2 regions of the Janthinobacterium algoris genome follow, and region 1 is predicted to be linked to the other one. Evidence: predicted binding sites of a transcription regulator. Region 1 holds the regulator's gene; the other holds the start of a gene.
What was found. Region 1 encodes FliA, which starts transcription of late flagellar genes. Its sites were predicted from a motif close to CTAAAGTTTNNNNNNNNNNNGCCGNTA; they were not measured.
Positions count from the first base shown of each region.

Region 2: the regulator FliA is predicted to act here: its motif matches at 3,407-3,433, upstream of ACQ4W7_RS17860 (flagellar protein FliT).

Region 1 covers NZ_JBNYXZ010000001.1:284,476-291,875, forward strand. The annotation lists gene flhA (flagellar biosynthesis protein FlhA) at 1-1,630, shown strand, start outside; gene flhF (flagellar biosynthesis GTPase FlhF) at 1,892-3,226, shown strand; gene ACQ4W7_RS01295 (MinD/ParA family ATP-binding protein) at 3,219-4,082, shown strand; gene ACQ4W7_RS01300 (RNA polymerase sigma factor FliA) at 4,128-4,859, shown strand; gene ACQ4W7_RS01305 (flagellar motor protein) at 4,841-5,587, shown strand; gene motD (flagellar motor protein MotD) at 5,593-6,387, shown strand; gene ACQ4W7_RS01315 (translation initiation factor Sui1) at 6,439-6,801, shown strand; gene ACQ4W7_RS01320 (hypothetical protein) at 6,875-7,400, shown strand, end outside.
Region 2 covers NZ_JBNYXZ010000011.1:193,096-200,495, reverse strand. The annotation lists gene ACQ4W7_RS17875 (CsbD family protein) at 61-246, opposite strand; gene ACQ4W7_RS17870 (class I SAM-dependent methyltransferase) at 429-1,073, opposite strand; gene ACQ4W7_RS17865 (M13 family metallopeptidase) at 1,143-3,233, opposite strand; gene ACQ4W7_RS17860 (flagellar protein FliT) at 3,477-3,773, shown strand; gene ACQ4W7_RS17855 (hypothetical protein) at 3,888-4,112, shown strand; gene ACQ4W7_RS17850 (type IV pilus assembly protein FimV) at 4,193-5,353, opposite strand; gene fumC (class II fumarate hydratase) at 5,526-6,920, shown strand; gene ACQ4W7_RS17840 (RNA-binding S4 domain-containing protein) at 7,015-7,236, shown strand; gene ACQ4W7_RS17835 (hypothetical protein) at 7,362-7,400, shown strand, end outside.

The sequences.
Region 1 (7,400 bases):
GGACGCCATGCCTGGTAAGCAGATGGCCATCGATGCCGACCTGAATGCCGGCCTGATCGGCGAAGACGAAGCTCGCCGCCGCCGCACGGAAGTGGCGCAGGAAGCGGAATTCTATGGCGCCATGGACGGTGCCAGCAAATACGTGCGCGGCGATGCCATCGCCGGCATCATGGTCACCGTCATCAATATCGTCGGCGGCTTGCTGGTGGGTTTGCTGCAGCATGACATGGGCTTTGCCGACGCGCTCAAAAATTACACCCTGCTGGCCATCGGTGACGGCCTGGTGGCGCAGATTCCTTCGCTGATCATTTCCACTGCGGCCGGTATCGTCGTTTCGCGCGTGGCCAGCGATCAGGACATCGGCACGCAGCTGGTGGGCCAGCTGTTCGCCAAGCCGCAAGTGCTGTACATTACCGCCGCGATCATTGGCGGCATGGGCTTGATTCCCGGCATGCCGAACATGGTCTTCCTCCTGCTGGCCGCGCTGCTGGCCGGCTCCGCCTATCTGATTAGCAAGAAACGCACACAGGAAAAAGAGGCGGCGCAGACGCCGGCCGACGTGCCGCAAGCCACCGTGGCGCCCGAGCAGGAAGAAGCAAGCTGGCAAGACATCATGCCCGTCGATACCCTGGGCCTGGAAGTGGGCTATCGTTTGATTCCCCTGGTCGACAAGACGCAGGGCGGCGAATTGCTCAAGCGCATCAAGGGCATCCGCAAGAAATTTGCCCAGGAAGTGGGCTTTCTGGCACCGCCCGTGCATATCCGTGACAACCTGGAATTGAAGCCGTCCGCTTACCGCATCACCCTCAAGGGCGTGGAAGTGGGCGTGGGCGAAGCGTTCAACGGCCAGTTCCTGGCGATTAATCCCGGCATGGCCAGCGGCACCTTGCCGGGCCTGGCCACCAACGACCCCGCGTTCGGCTTGCCCGCCACCTGGATCGACGCGAGCTTGCGCGACCAGGCGCAATCGATGGGCTATACGGTCGTCGATGCGGGCACCGTGGTAGCCACGCACTTGAATCATCTGATCACCTCGCACGCTTCCGAGCTGCTGGGTCGCGCGGAAGTACAGTCCCTGCTCGACCACCTGGGCAAGGATGCACCGCGCCTGGTGGAAGACATGGTGCCGAAGATGCTGTCGCTGTCGGCCCTGCAAAAGGTGCTGCAGAACCTGCTGGCCGAGGGCGTGCATATCCGCGACATGCGCACCATCATCGAAACCCTGGCCGAGCATACTGTCAATACACAAGACCCGAACGAGCTGACGGCGCTGGTGCGCGTATCCCTGGGGCGCGCCATCGTGCAGCAACTGTTCCCCGGCGCGGCCGAACTGTCCGTGATGACCCTGGACAGCCGCCTGGAGCGCTTGCTGATGCAAGCCATGGGCAATGGCGGCGATGGTGCCGGCATCGAGCCGGGCCTGGCCGATACCATCGCGCACCAGGCGGGCCTGGCTGCCCAGCAACAGGAAGCGCTGGGCCTGACGCCGGTGCTGCTGGTGCCGGCGCCGCTGCGCGCCTTGCTGTCGCGCTTCCTGCGCCGCGCCTTGCCGCAGCTGAAAGTGCTGTCGCATGCGGAAGTGCCGGAAACCAAGACCATTCGCGTCACCAGCTTGGTGGGCGCACAATAGTTGTTCAATATGTATCAGTGCGCCGTTCCTGCGAGAACGGTGCCCCGATTCTTGACTTTCAGCATCAATTTCCTGCTGGCAAACTGAATAACGGGTACTTTCCCATCCTGTTCCTTCGATCGTTTCCTCCAAGCATCGCTAATAATGGAAACTGTCCGGGTGATCTGTGTCCATGTGGAAGACAGCACCCAAGCAACAGGAGTCGACGATGGTCACACAGTTCAGCCAATATTGCGCCACCCCCGCCTTGGGAGGCCGGTCATGAATGTGAAGAAATTTACGGGCGCCTCGTCGCGCGATGCGCTGCGCAAGGTGCGCGAAGCGCTGGGCCCCGATGCCGTGATCCTGTCGAACCGCCAGGCCGATGGCGTGGTGGAAATCCTCGCGCTGGCCAATGACGATGCCGCTTCGCTGGCCTCGCCGCCGGCCGCGTCCGAAATGGCCCAGCCCCGTCCCCAGTTGCAGACCCAGTTCGCCACGCCGCAGCGTCAGGCAGCCCCGGCCCAGCGCCCGGCTACCCCGACACAACGCCAGCCAGCGCCGCGCCAGGCTTCTTCCGAGCCAGTGGACATGGCCCGCATGCAGCAGATGATGGCCAGCGCGCTGGCGCACGTCAAAGAGAATGCCGCCGCCGAGATGAGCGGCATGATGAATGAAATCCGCGCCATGCGCGGCATGATGGAAACCCAACTGGCGGAAATTTCGTGGGGCTCGACGCAGCAGCGCGAGCCGCAAAAAGCCGTGGTGCTGCGCGAAATGCTGGCGGCCGGCTTTTCGGCCAGCCTGGCGCGCTATCTGATCGACAAGCTGCCCGCCGGCCTCGATGGCGCGCAAAGCATGCGCTGGATCAAGACCGTCCTCAGCCGTAACCTGAATACGGTGGCCAATGAAGACGCCATGCTGGAGCAGGGCGGCGTGTTCGCGCTGGTGGGGCCGACCGGCGTCGGCAAGACCACCAGCACGGCCAAGCTGGCTGCCCGCTGCGTGATGCGCCACGGCCCGGAAAAGCTGGCCCTGATCACCACCGATGCCTACCGTATCGGCGCGCATGAACAGTTGCGCATCTATGGCAAGATCCTCGGCGTGATGGTGCATTCGGTGAAGGATGAAGCGGACTTGCGCATCGCCCTGAAAGAATTGAAAAACAAGCACACGGTGCTGATCGATACGGTGGGCGTGAGCCAGCGCGACCAGATGGTCACGGAACAGGTGGCCATGCTGTCGGGCGCCGGCGCCGATGTGAAACGCCTGCTGTGCCTGAATTCCACGGCGACCCAGGAAACCCTGAATGAAGTGGTGCGCGCCTACCAGGGCAGCGGCCTGGCCGGCTGCATCATGACCAAGCTCGATGAAGCGGCTTCGATCGGCAATGTGCTCGACGTGGTGATCCGCCAGAAGCTGAACCTGTTTTATGTGTCGAACGGCCAGCGCGTGCCGGAAGATCTGTACCTGGCCGACCGCGGCTACCTGATCGACCGCGCCTTCAAGCTCAAGCGCGATGCGGCGGCGACGCAGTTTTCCGATGCCGAACTGCCGCTGCTGATGGCGCAGGCGGCCGCCCGCAACAATGAAGCGCGCGGGGTGCACCTTGGCTAATTTCGATTTCGACCAGGCCGAAGGCTTGCGCCGCATGCTGGCCGGCCCGCAGCCGCGCGTGCTGACATTTTTATCGGCCACGCCGCAAGATGACAAAGGTGCCATGTTGGTCAACCTGGGCGCCTCGCTGGCCTACGGCGGCAATGATGTGCTGCTGCTCGACGCCAGTGGCGGCATCGATGGTGTCGCTGCCCGCCTGGGATTGGCGCACGGCGCCAGCCTGCGCGACGTGGCGCGCCAGCAGTGCGCCTTGAACCAGGTCATCCACCAAGTGCCGCAAGGCTTTGGCGTGGCCAGCCTGGGGGCGCGCAACCACCTGATGGACAGCATGGACTATGCGGGCGAGGAAGAACTGCGCCGCCTGGGCAAGACCTTCGAAGTGCTGGCGCGCCAGAGCGGCATCGTGCTGGTCGACGGCGTCGTGGCCGACCAGGGCGATTGCTTCCCCGTGCCGCTGATGGCCTCGTCCGACATCGTGGTGCAAGTCTCGACCAGCGCCACTTCGATCAAGGCGGCGTACTGCCTGATCAAGCGCCTGAGCCAGGAACTGGGACGCCGTCCGTTTGGCATTCTGGTCACCGGCGCTTCCGAATCCGAGGCAAAAGTGGTATACGATAATATGGCGCAGGCGGCGAGCCGCTACCTGGCCGTGAAACTGACCTCGATGGGGTCGGTGCCTGCCGATGAGTATCTGCACCGCGCGGCGCGTCTGGGCCGCAGCGTGGTCGATGCCTTTCCGCTGGCGGGAGCCTCGGTGGCGTTTCGCGGACTGGCCGAGCGGCTGGCCCGTTCGGCGGCGCCGGTGCTTGGTGGCACCTTGTACCAGACGGGGAGCCCGCACCAGTTCAGCGTCTGATTCCATCAATCAGCACACGATAGCAGTTAAAACAATAAGCAGCCTATGTACACGGTCAAAGGGAAATCGAACAAGGACTATTTGCTGACGGAGCACATTCCGCTGGTGAAGCGTCTGGCGCACCATATGAAGGCAAAATTGCCGCCTTCGGTCGAGGTCGATGACCTGATCCAGGCCGGCATGATCGGCCTGCTCGACGCCATTACCCGCTATGAAGAGACGCATGGCGCGCAGTTCGAGACGTATGCCGTGCTGCGCATCCGCGGCGCGATGCTTGACGAATTGCGCACCAGCGACTGGCTGCCGCGCAGCATGCGCCAAAACATGCGCAAGATCGAAGAGGCGATGAGTACCCTGCAGCAGCGCCTGGGCCACCCGCCGACGGAGTCGGAAGTGGCGAAACTGCTGAAAATGTCGCTGCCCGACTACCAGGAAATGCTGGGCGACGGCGGCGGCCACCAATTGCTGTACTACGAAGACTTTCATGACCCGGACGGCAATGACAGCTTCCTCGACCGCCATTGCGTGGACGAGGACAGCGACCCCTTGCGATCCTTGCTCGATACCGATTTCCGGCAATCCGTGATCGATGCCATCGACGCGCTGCCGCCACGCGAGAAAATACTCATGGGCCTGTATTACGAAGAAGAGCTGAACCTGAAGGAGATCGGCGCGGTGATGGGTGTCTCCGAATCGCGCGTCTCGCAACTGCATACCCAGGCCGTCGCGCGCCTGCGCGCAACTTTGAGGGAGCTGGCGTGGACTGGTCCAGCGTAATCGGGCTGGCGCTGGCGCTGGCGGGCCTCTTGGTCGGCCAGGCACTGGAAGGCGGCAAGATGGCCTCCCTGCTGCAGCCGGCCGCCTTTGCCATCGTCATTGTCGGCACCTTCGGCGCCGTGCTGCTGCAAACGCAGCTGCGCACTTTCGTGCGCGGCCTCGAAATGCTGCGCTGGGTCTTCCTGCCGCCGGCCGACACGCGCGCCGCACTGGCGCGTGACATCGGACAATGGAGTTTGACGGCGCGCCGCGACGGCCCGCTGGCGCTCGAGCGCCTGATGGAAAACACGGCCGACCGCTTCAACGCCAAGGGTTTGCGCATGATCGTCGACGGTATCGCCCCCGACAAGCTGCGCCAGCTGCTCGACGTGGAAATCTCCGCCTACGAGCTGGCCGAGCGCCAGGCCGTCAAGGTGTGGGAATCGGCGGCCGGCTATTCGCCCACCATCGGTATTTTGGGCGCCGTGCTGGGCCTGATCCACGTCATGGAAAACCTCACCGACCCGAGTAAATTAGGTAGCGGCATCGCCGTGGCCTTTGTCTCCACCATCTACGGCGTGGGCCTGGCCAATCTGTTGTTCCTGCCGGTGGCGAATAAACTCAAAGCCATCGTCTCGCGCCGCGTGCTGCAGTATGAAATCACGGCCGCCGTGCTGTACGACATCGCCACGGGGGACCATACGCGCATCATCGAAGAGCGCGTGGCCAGCCTGCTGCACGAGCACTGAGCATGATGCGGCGCGCGCGCAGGAAGTATGACGAGGAGCCGGACAACCAGGACCGCTGGCTGATCTCGTACGCCGACTTCATCACCTTGCTGTTCGCCTTCTTTGTTGTCATGTATGCGATTTCGCAAGTCAACGAGGGCAAGTACCGCGTCTTCCAGAACGCCATCGGCCAGGCATTCAGCCTGGAAAAGGGCGCGCCGCCCATCATCATGGAAGCGCCGCAGGCGATCCCGCTGCCCAATCCCGCCCTGAAACGCCGCACGGAAGCCATCCGCCGCGAGCGTGAACACATGACGCGTTTGGCGCAGGACCTGACGTCCACCCTGGCACCGCTGGTCAAGGAAGGTAAAGTCAGGGTGACGCAGACGAGCCGCGGCGTGAGCGTGGAAATCAATGCCAGCGTGTTGTTCGACCCGGGCGCCGCAGGGCTGACTGCCGAATCGGACCAGGCCTTGCGCGCGGTGGCCGTGCTGCTCAAGGATGATACGCACGACGTGCAGGTGGAGGGGCATACGGATGTCCAGCCGATCAGTAATTCGACCTTTGCCTCGAACTGGGAATTGTCGGCCGCGCGCGCCAGCGCCGTGGTGCGCCTGTTCATCGCCAGCGGCGTGCAAGCCTCGCGCCTGACGGCCGTGGGCCACGCCGACAACATTCCCGTGGCGCCGAACGCCACGCCGGAAGGACGCGCGCGCAACCGCAGGGTCGCCGTGACGATTTTGTCCGGCATCCCGGAAACGGTGACGGAAGTGCCGACGGCGCCCATTGCACCTGCACCTGCGCCGGCTCCCGCCAACTGAACCCCGGCGCTTGGTACAATCGCGGCCTTCTCCCTTTTTTATCTCTCGATCATGAAAAGCAGTTCCCTGGGCGGTCTCGTGTATTCCACCGAAACGGGCCGCATGTGTCCCGCATGCCGCCAGCCACTGGCGCAATGCGCGTGCAAGGCGCAAGCCAAGGCGGCACCTGCCGGTGACGGCGTGGTGCGCGTATCGCGCCAGACCAAGGGGCGCGGCGGCAAGAGCGTCACCGTGGTCAAAGGCTTGCCGCTGGACGCCATTGCGCTGGCCTTGCTGGGCAAGCAGCTGCGTACGCAGTGCGGCTCGGGCGGCACGGTCAAGGATGGCGTGATCGAAGTGCAGGGCGACCACGTGGACACCATCCTGGCCGCGCTGGCCAAGCTGGGCCACCAGGCGAAAAAGGCCGGCGGCTAGTCGGCTCGCGTGCGTGCGGGACTGTGCCGCGTGCCTGTGGTAACGTGCGTTTCCAGTCCACGCGCGCCACTTCATGATGAATATCAAACTTACCGGCATCGCCATCGCCGCTGCCATCGCGGCAGCGCTGGCGCTGGCGTACTGGCCCGCGTCCGACGGCGGCGCGCCGGGAGCTGCCACCACGACGGCCGCCAGCGCGCCAGCGGGACGCAGCCTGGAATCGTATTTGAATATTGATGCCTCCGTCCCTGCGGCCCAGCCGCCCGTTCTCGCGTCCCTGGCGCAGCGGCTCGAACGCCTGGGCGCCAGCGGCAGAGCGGAAGACGCGTATGCGGCCTTCAACCTGATCGACGACTGCATCGTTTTTCAACGCGAAAGCCGCTTGCCGGGGATGGAATTCGAACTGGGACGCGAGATGACGGCGGAAGAAAAAGCCGCCCAGCAGCAGCTGTGCGCGGGCCTGACGCAGCGCCAGCGCGAAGACCGCCTCGCTTACCTGGCCACCGCCGCGAAGGCGGGCGTGCCGGGCGCCGCCACCTTGTTCCTGTCGGAAGGCCCGTTCGGCGACCGCAGCGCGCTGCGCAACCGTGCCGACGATC
Region 2 (7,400 bases), on a different contig from region 1:
ACAATAAAAACCGCCGCCTGTCTTGCGACAGGCGGCGGTTTTTTTATGCTGCAGCAAAAATTATGGCTTGCGCGTAATGGTCTCGACTGCATCTTTCACATCGCCAACTTTCTTTTGCACTTTGCCTTCGACCTGGTTTGCCAGGCCCTTGGCTTGCTGTTCTTCGCTGCCGACGACTTTGCCAGCGGCTTCCTGGATTTTACCGCCGACTTCCTTCAGTTTACCTTCGACTTGATCTTTGTTCATGATGATATCCTCACGTAGTTGGTACCTCTGTAGTCCGGCCATGAAAGGCCGGTACTGCGGCTCACACACTGCCACAAGCTTCTTGCTGTGCTTGCTGCGTGTCGATAGGTTCATACTACGCTTGAGCTAACAAAAACTCTGTACGCTTGCTAACACATACCCAATGTCCGTCAACTCCATGGTCATGCAGCTTTACGCCAGACGGTCGCCAGCCACGGCTGCTGTTCGCGCGGCAAACCAGGCGGACGGTAGTACTGCTCGACCAGGGTAAAACCGGCCGCCTGCACATACGCTGCCCACGTCTCTTCGTCGTGGTAGCTGCCATAGCGCGCGCCATTCCAGCCCTCCTGGTTATGGCCGCGCGGGTTCGAGCTGAACAGCACGCCGCCCTCCTTCAGGCACGCGTGCAATGCACGCAACACGCCGGGCAAGACGGCGCTGGGCACATGGAACAGCACAGCATTGGCGAACACGCCATCGAAATGCGCGGTGGGCAGATCGAGGTCGACAAAATCCTGCTGCCACACGGTGCAACCGCTGTAGGCGCGCGCCATCTCGACGAAACGGGGGCAGCCATCGACGCCCGTGGCGTGGTGCCCCATGGCCGTGAACGCTTTCAGATCGCGGCCCGGGCCACAACCCAGGTCGAGGATCGCCAACGGCGCCGGCTTGCCGATGGCCTGCAGCAGCGCGGAGATATTCTGGCTGACGTCGTGATCGCGCGTGCCCTCGAAAAACTGCTCGGCGCTGGCGTCGTAATGGGCCAGGGTGCGCCCGGTGATCGCGTGGATGGGGTCTTGCGGATCTTGCGGTGGGGTCGGCTTCATGGCGCTCCTGTCATCGATGGGCGCATTTTACGCTGCCGACCGGCTCCCCGGCCGGCAACGTCAGCACGCTTACCAGACGCGTACGCGCTGTTCCGGCGCCAGGTACAGCTGCTGCCCCGGCTGGACGTCGAAGGCCGGGTACCAGGCGTCGAGGTTGCGCACGGTGGCGGCACGGTATTGCGCCGGCGCATGGCCATCCGTGAGGATTTGCTGGCGCGCCGCCGCTTCGCGCGCCTTGCTGCGCCAGCTGACGCCGTAGCCCCTGAAGAAATCGCGGTCCGCGACTGGCTGGGCCGGCTTGCCCTGCTGCGACAGGGTGAATGCGTCATGCGCGGCCGCCACGCCGGCCAGGTCGGCCAAGTTTTCGCTGAGGGTCAGCTGGCCATTCACGGCCAGGTCGGGGAACGGTTTATAAGCCGCGAACTGCGCCACCAATTGTTTTGATGCCGTCTGAAAGTGCGCCAGGTCGGCCGGCGTCCACCAGTCGCGCAGCTTGCCCTGGGCATCGAACTGCGCGCCCTGGTCATCGAAGCTATGGCTGATCTCATGGCCGATGGTGGCGCCGATGCCGCCATAATTGGCCGCATCGGATACTTGCGGATCGAAAAACGGCGGCTGCAAGATGGCGGCGGGGAAGTTCAGCGAATTTTGCAGCGGCAGGTTGACGGCGTTGACCAGCTGCGCCGGCATGGCCCAGGCCTTGCGGTCAGGGGATTGGCTCAGCTTGGCCAGTTCCTGCCGGTAATGAAACTGCTCCGCCCGCTGCACATTGCCCAGCGCGTCGCCGCGCACCACGCGCAAGCCCGCATAGCTGGCCCAGCGTTCCGGATAGCCCACGCCCACGTACAAGGTCTTGAGTTTTTCCTGCGCCTGCGCCTTGGTGGCCGGCGCCATCCAGTCCAGCTTGTCGATGCGGCGCGAGAAGGCGGCAACGATATTCGTTACCATGTCCTGCACGCGGGCTTTCGATTCCGGCGGGAAATAGCGCTCCACGTACAGCTTGCCGACGGCGTCGCTCAGGGCCGCATTCGTCGCAGCCAGCGCGCGCTTGCTGCGCAGCGACTGCTGCGGCGTGCCGCTCAGGGCGCTGCCATAGAAGGCAAAGCGCTGGTCGGCGGCCGCCTTCGGCAAGGTGGTGCTGAAATGGTTGATCGCGTGGAAGGCCAGGAAATCTTTCCACGTCGCCAGCGGCACGCTCGCCACCAGCGCGGCGCTACCCGTCATGGCCGTCGGATGCCAGACGATGAAATCCGTCTGCTGGCCCAGCCCTGCCGCCTGGAAGAAGGCTTTCCAGTCCAGGCCTGGCGCCTTGCTGGCAAAGTCGGCGGCGCGCCACGCGTTGTTGCCCTTGGCGACGTCGGCCGAATCCTCGCGGCTGGCGTGACTGGCGGCAATCTGCTGCTCCAGCGCAAATACGCGCGCGGCGCGGGCCGGCGCATCGCTGTAGCCGGCCTGCTTGAGCATGGCGGCGATATGCGTCTGGTAGCCCGTGCGCAAGCCCTGCATGCGCGCGCTGTCGCCCTGGTAAAAGGCGCGGTCGGGCAAGCCCAGGCCGCCCTGCAACAGATAAGCCACATTGCGCGTGGTGTCGTTCAAGTCTTGCGCCACCCACAGGCCGAACAGGTTTTCCGTATAAAAATTGGTGGCATTGAGCGGGTCGACATCGGCGCGCAAGCTCTCGCCCAGCGCGCGGGCCAATCCCGCCTGGTCGCGGATGCCATTGATCTTGCTCAACAAGGGCTTGAGCGGCGCCCAGCCTTTCGCTTCGATAGCCGCTTCATCCATCCAGGATCGGTAAAAATCGCTGACCTGGCGTGCCGATGCATCCGCCTGTGGCGCCACCGCCAAGCCTTCGACGAGGCTGATGATGCGCTCGTTGGTCGCGTTGGCAAGCATGGCGAACGAGCCCCAGCTGCTGCGGTCGGCGGGGATGTCCGTGCTGCGCAGCCAGTCGCCATTCACGTAGTCATAGAAGTCGTCGCCGGGTAAGGCAGAGGCAGCCTTGGGCGCCGCCATCACGGCAGCAGGACTGGCGACCGCCTCCTGGTCATGCGCGTGGACGGCGCCGCTGGCCAGCGCGATGCCGGACAGGGCCAGCGCCATGGCGCGCTTGCGCCAGGGAGCAGGGAAAGAGGAAGCGGCAGCAGTGACAACGCGCATGGTGATCCTTTCAGGCAAAGTGACGACAGTAGTGTGCAAAATCATAACGCGTTTTGAGGCGCCGCAACACGCTCCCCTGTCACCGCGACGCCAGCGGGCATGCGGCTTGGCAGGCGATTCTGGCGGCATACAAGCAATCATCTAAATTATTTTCACTTTTTTTCAAAAACACCCTCAAGTTCCCGATCAGCACGCCGTTAATCTAGACAAGCAGTAATCCATTCACTAGTTACGGGTGTGCTCATGACCTCCAACGACGTTCTCTCGATGTATGAAAATATTGCAGGAATGACCAATAAAATGGTTGTGGCCGCACGTTCGAGCGACTGGGATGGCTTGGATACTCTGGAAAACCAGTGCGCCAGCGTCGCCAGCACGACCATGACGGGCAGCGTACCTGCCCTGGCTGGCGCCTCGCGCCTGCGCAAGATCGATTTGCTCAAGCAAATCCTGGCCAATGACCGCGAAATCCGCGCGATTACAGAACCGTGGATGACGCAGCTGTCGAATGCCATGCCAGGTTCGCACGCCCGCATGTAACTCAATAAGCAAGCTTGCAGCGCCAGAAACAGCACCCGAGGGTGCTTTTTTTACATCTGCCGCCGTGTCAGGGAGCGCGGCATCTGCGGCGCTCAAGAAGCAAGGAGGGGGAATTTGGAAGGCGAACCCCAGGTATCTCCTGGCGCCGCCTCGCTGCCGGTTGCATCCGGCGTTCACGAGCACATCGTCGGCGTCGCAAACCGCTTCCAGACCCAGGCGTTTATGCAACGCTACACCTGTTTGCCGCGCCACACTATCGTTGGTGACTGCGACAGGCTGGGACTGTTTTGTCGTAGAGCAAGTCCACTGAGTAATCATATCACCATCTTTGAAAAATAGGCAATACGCTAGACAATCACCTTCTGTATTTTTTGAATATCTTTTTTTATATCAAATTTGAGCGCGGCCTTGCCGCAGCGCTAACGCGAGAACGGCTCCGGTTCCGGCTCGGCCGCTTCCTCCTCCAGCGCTTTCGTTAGCACCGGCACATCCTTCTTCTTGCGGCCGAACGGCTTGCGCAGCAAGACCCAGTATTTCGACGGCGCGCCCGACCCCGCAGCTTGCTTGCGCTTGCGCACGATATACACGATAAGCGCCGTCAGCAGCAGGAAGGTCAAGGTGCCAACACCCAGCCACAGTAAGCCGTTGCCACCCGCTTTCTTTTCCTTGTCAGCCGCTGGCACCCCATGCAGGGGCTTGGGCTTGGTATGGGGCGCCTCCGCCACGGCAGGCGCTGCGGCAAGCGGAACGGCAGCAGTCGCAGCGGCGGGCAGCGTCAGCGCCTTTTGCAAGGCGCCGATCTTGCCCTCCAATTCACCGAGTTTTTCATTCAGGGCCGCGTTTTTTTGGTCCAGCGCCACGCACGCTTCCGCCTGCCCAGCATCCGCCTGCGGCGCGCAAGCGGCCACGGGCGCCGCGGCGCGGCGCAACGGCGGCGGACGCAACGCAGGAGGAGCCGGCATGGGCGCGGCGGGCGGCGGCACAAACACGCGCGCCGGACGCACCAGGCCCTCGGCGCGCGCGCGGGCCGCCAGCGCGGCGGCATCGGGCGGCGTTGCGCCGGGCGCAGCGCGCGGCTGCGGCAGTGGCTGCACCAGCGGCACAGGCACAGTCGCCGGTATAGCTTGCCTGACTGGCGCACTGGCGGCGACGGCGGCGACGGCGGCGACGGCGGCGGGCGGTGCCGGCGTCAGCCACAGCGTACCGAGGCGCACGATGGCGCCACTGCCATTGCCCAACAACAAATACAAATGCACATGACCTGCCTGGATCGCTTGCCGGGTGGTCACGCGCACATAGTGCCGCCCACCCCGTTCCAGCGGGGTGATCGTCAAGGTTTGCAGGGCCGGATCCATGCCGATGCCGCCGCCGCGGTACACGTCGGGCGAGGCCAGGCGCACGGCCACGCCGCTGGCTTCCTCGGGCGCCAGGGCCGTCAGTTCGATCTCGGCCAGCAAGGGCTGGCCCACGTGCGACAGCACCGCCATCTCGCCCAGTTCTGCCGCCATGACGGGCGACAAGGCCAGACTGGCGACGGCGCACGCGCTCAGGGACCAACGGGGAACAATGCTGCTTTGCATGGACTAATCGCTTTGATAACAATATAAATAAGGGGAACTCGCCTGTCTTTAACGGCAGGAAATCGCAAAAATATAGATGGGCCATGGCAAAAATGATGCAATACAGCATCATCCTGTGCCTTTTTAACGCCTGGAGTACACTCGTTCCACCTCCATCGATGAAAGGGATGCCATGAGTAGCAGAATCGAACGCGACAGTTTCGGCCCGATCGACGTACCCGCCGACCGGCTGTGGGGAGCGCAAACGCAGCGCTCGCTTGAGCACTTCCATATCTCCACGGAAAAGATGCCGCCCGAACTGATCGCCGCCCTGGCCACTGTCAAGCGCGCGGCCGCCCACGTCAACCTGGACCTGGGTCTATTAGATGGCAAGAAAGCCATCGCCATCACGCAAGCGGCCGACGAAGTGTTGGCCGGCAAGCATGACGCAGAATTCCCGCTGGCCGTCTGGCAGACGGGCTCTGGCACGCAAAGCAATATGAACATGAATGAAGTGCTGGCCAACCGTGGTTCCGAGCTGATCGGCGGCTTGCGCGGCGCCGAGCGCCTGCTGCACCCGAACGACGACGTCAACCTGGGCCAGTCCTCGAACGACATCTTTCCTACCGCCATCCATGTGGCGGCCGCTCTGGCCGTCGCCAATACAGTCTTGCCGCCGCTGCGCCAGCTGCGCGCCACGCTCGACGCCAAGGCCACGGAATTTGCCGACATCGTCAAGATCGGTCGCACGCATTTGCAGGACGCCACGCCCTTGACCCTGGGGCAGGAATTTTCCGGCTATGTGGCGCAGCTGGACTTTGCCGAGCACATCATCACGGCATCGTTGCCGCCGCTGCTGCAACTGGCCGCCGGTGGCACGGCCGTGGGCACAGGCTTGAATGCCCACGTGGAATTTGCCGGCCGCATCGCCTTTGAACTGGCGCGCCTGACGGGCCAACCGTTCGAGACGGCCAGCAACAAGTTTGCCGCCCTGGCCGCCCACGATGCGCTGGTGGCCGCCCATGGCGCGCTGAAAACCCTGGCCACGGCCCTGATGAAGATCGCCAACGACGTGCGCTGGATGGCGTCCGGCCCCCGTTCCGGCCTCGGTGAAATCACTATCCCCGAAAACGAGCCGGGCAGCTCCATCATGCCGGGCAAGGTCAATCCGACCCAGTGCGAAGCGCTGACCATGCTGTGCTGTCAGGTGTTCGGCAACGACGTCGCCATCACGGTGGGTGGCGCTTCGGGCAATTTCGAGCTGAACGTCTTCAAGCCCCTGATCGCGCACAACTTCCTGCAAAGCGCGCGCCTGCTGGGCGACGGCATGCGCAGCTTCGACGCGCATTGCGCGCACGGCATCGCGCCGAACCGTGGTCGCATCGCCGAACTGATGGAACGCTCGCTGATGCTGGTCACGGCGCTGGCGCCGCATATCGGCTATGACAAGGCGGCGCAAATCGCCAAGCAGGCGCAGCACGAAGGCACGACCTTGAAGGAAGCGGCGCTGACCCTGGGCTTTGTGACGGAAGAGCAATTCAGTGCCTGGATCGTGCCATTGGAGATGACGCGGCCCAACAAAAGCTGACTTCCACCCTGCATCGCTGGCGGCTTCAGGTAAACTATGATTAGTTGAGGTCGTCATAAAGTGTTTAAAACACATCGTTGCAATAAGGGATACAATGCAAAAAGTAAGCTTTGATTTAACATCCGAGTTCGTCGAGCTGAACCAGCTATTGAAGCTGGTCGGCCTGTGCGACAGCGGTGGCGCAGGCAAGGTCATGGTCGATAGCGGCGTGGTGAAGGTCGATGGCAAGAAGGAATTGCGCAAGACCGCCAAGATCCGCGCCGGCCAGGTCGTCAGCGTGGGCGATATCCGTATCACGGTCGTCGCCCCGGTCTGACCCCGGCATGGGGCGCGAAAGCAGCCCCATGCGCCCAGCCAGCACTCCTGCCATCCGGCTGCCTGGATCAAGCTGCAAACACGTCGTTATTGTCAGATAAATATCGATTGCAGAAGGGAAGCGCCATGGACCATCCCGAACAAGGTACGCGCAGCCAGGAACGC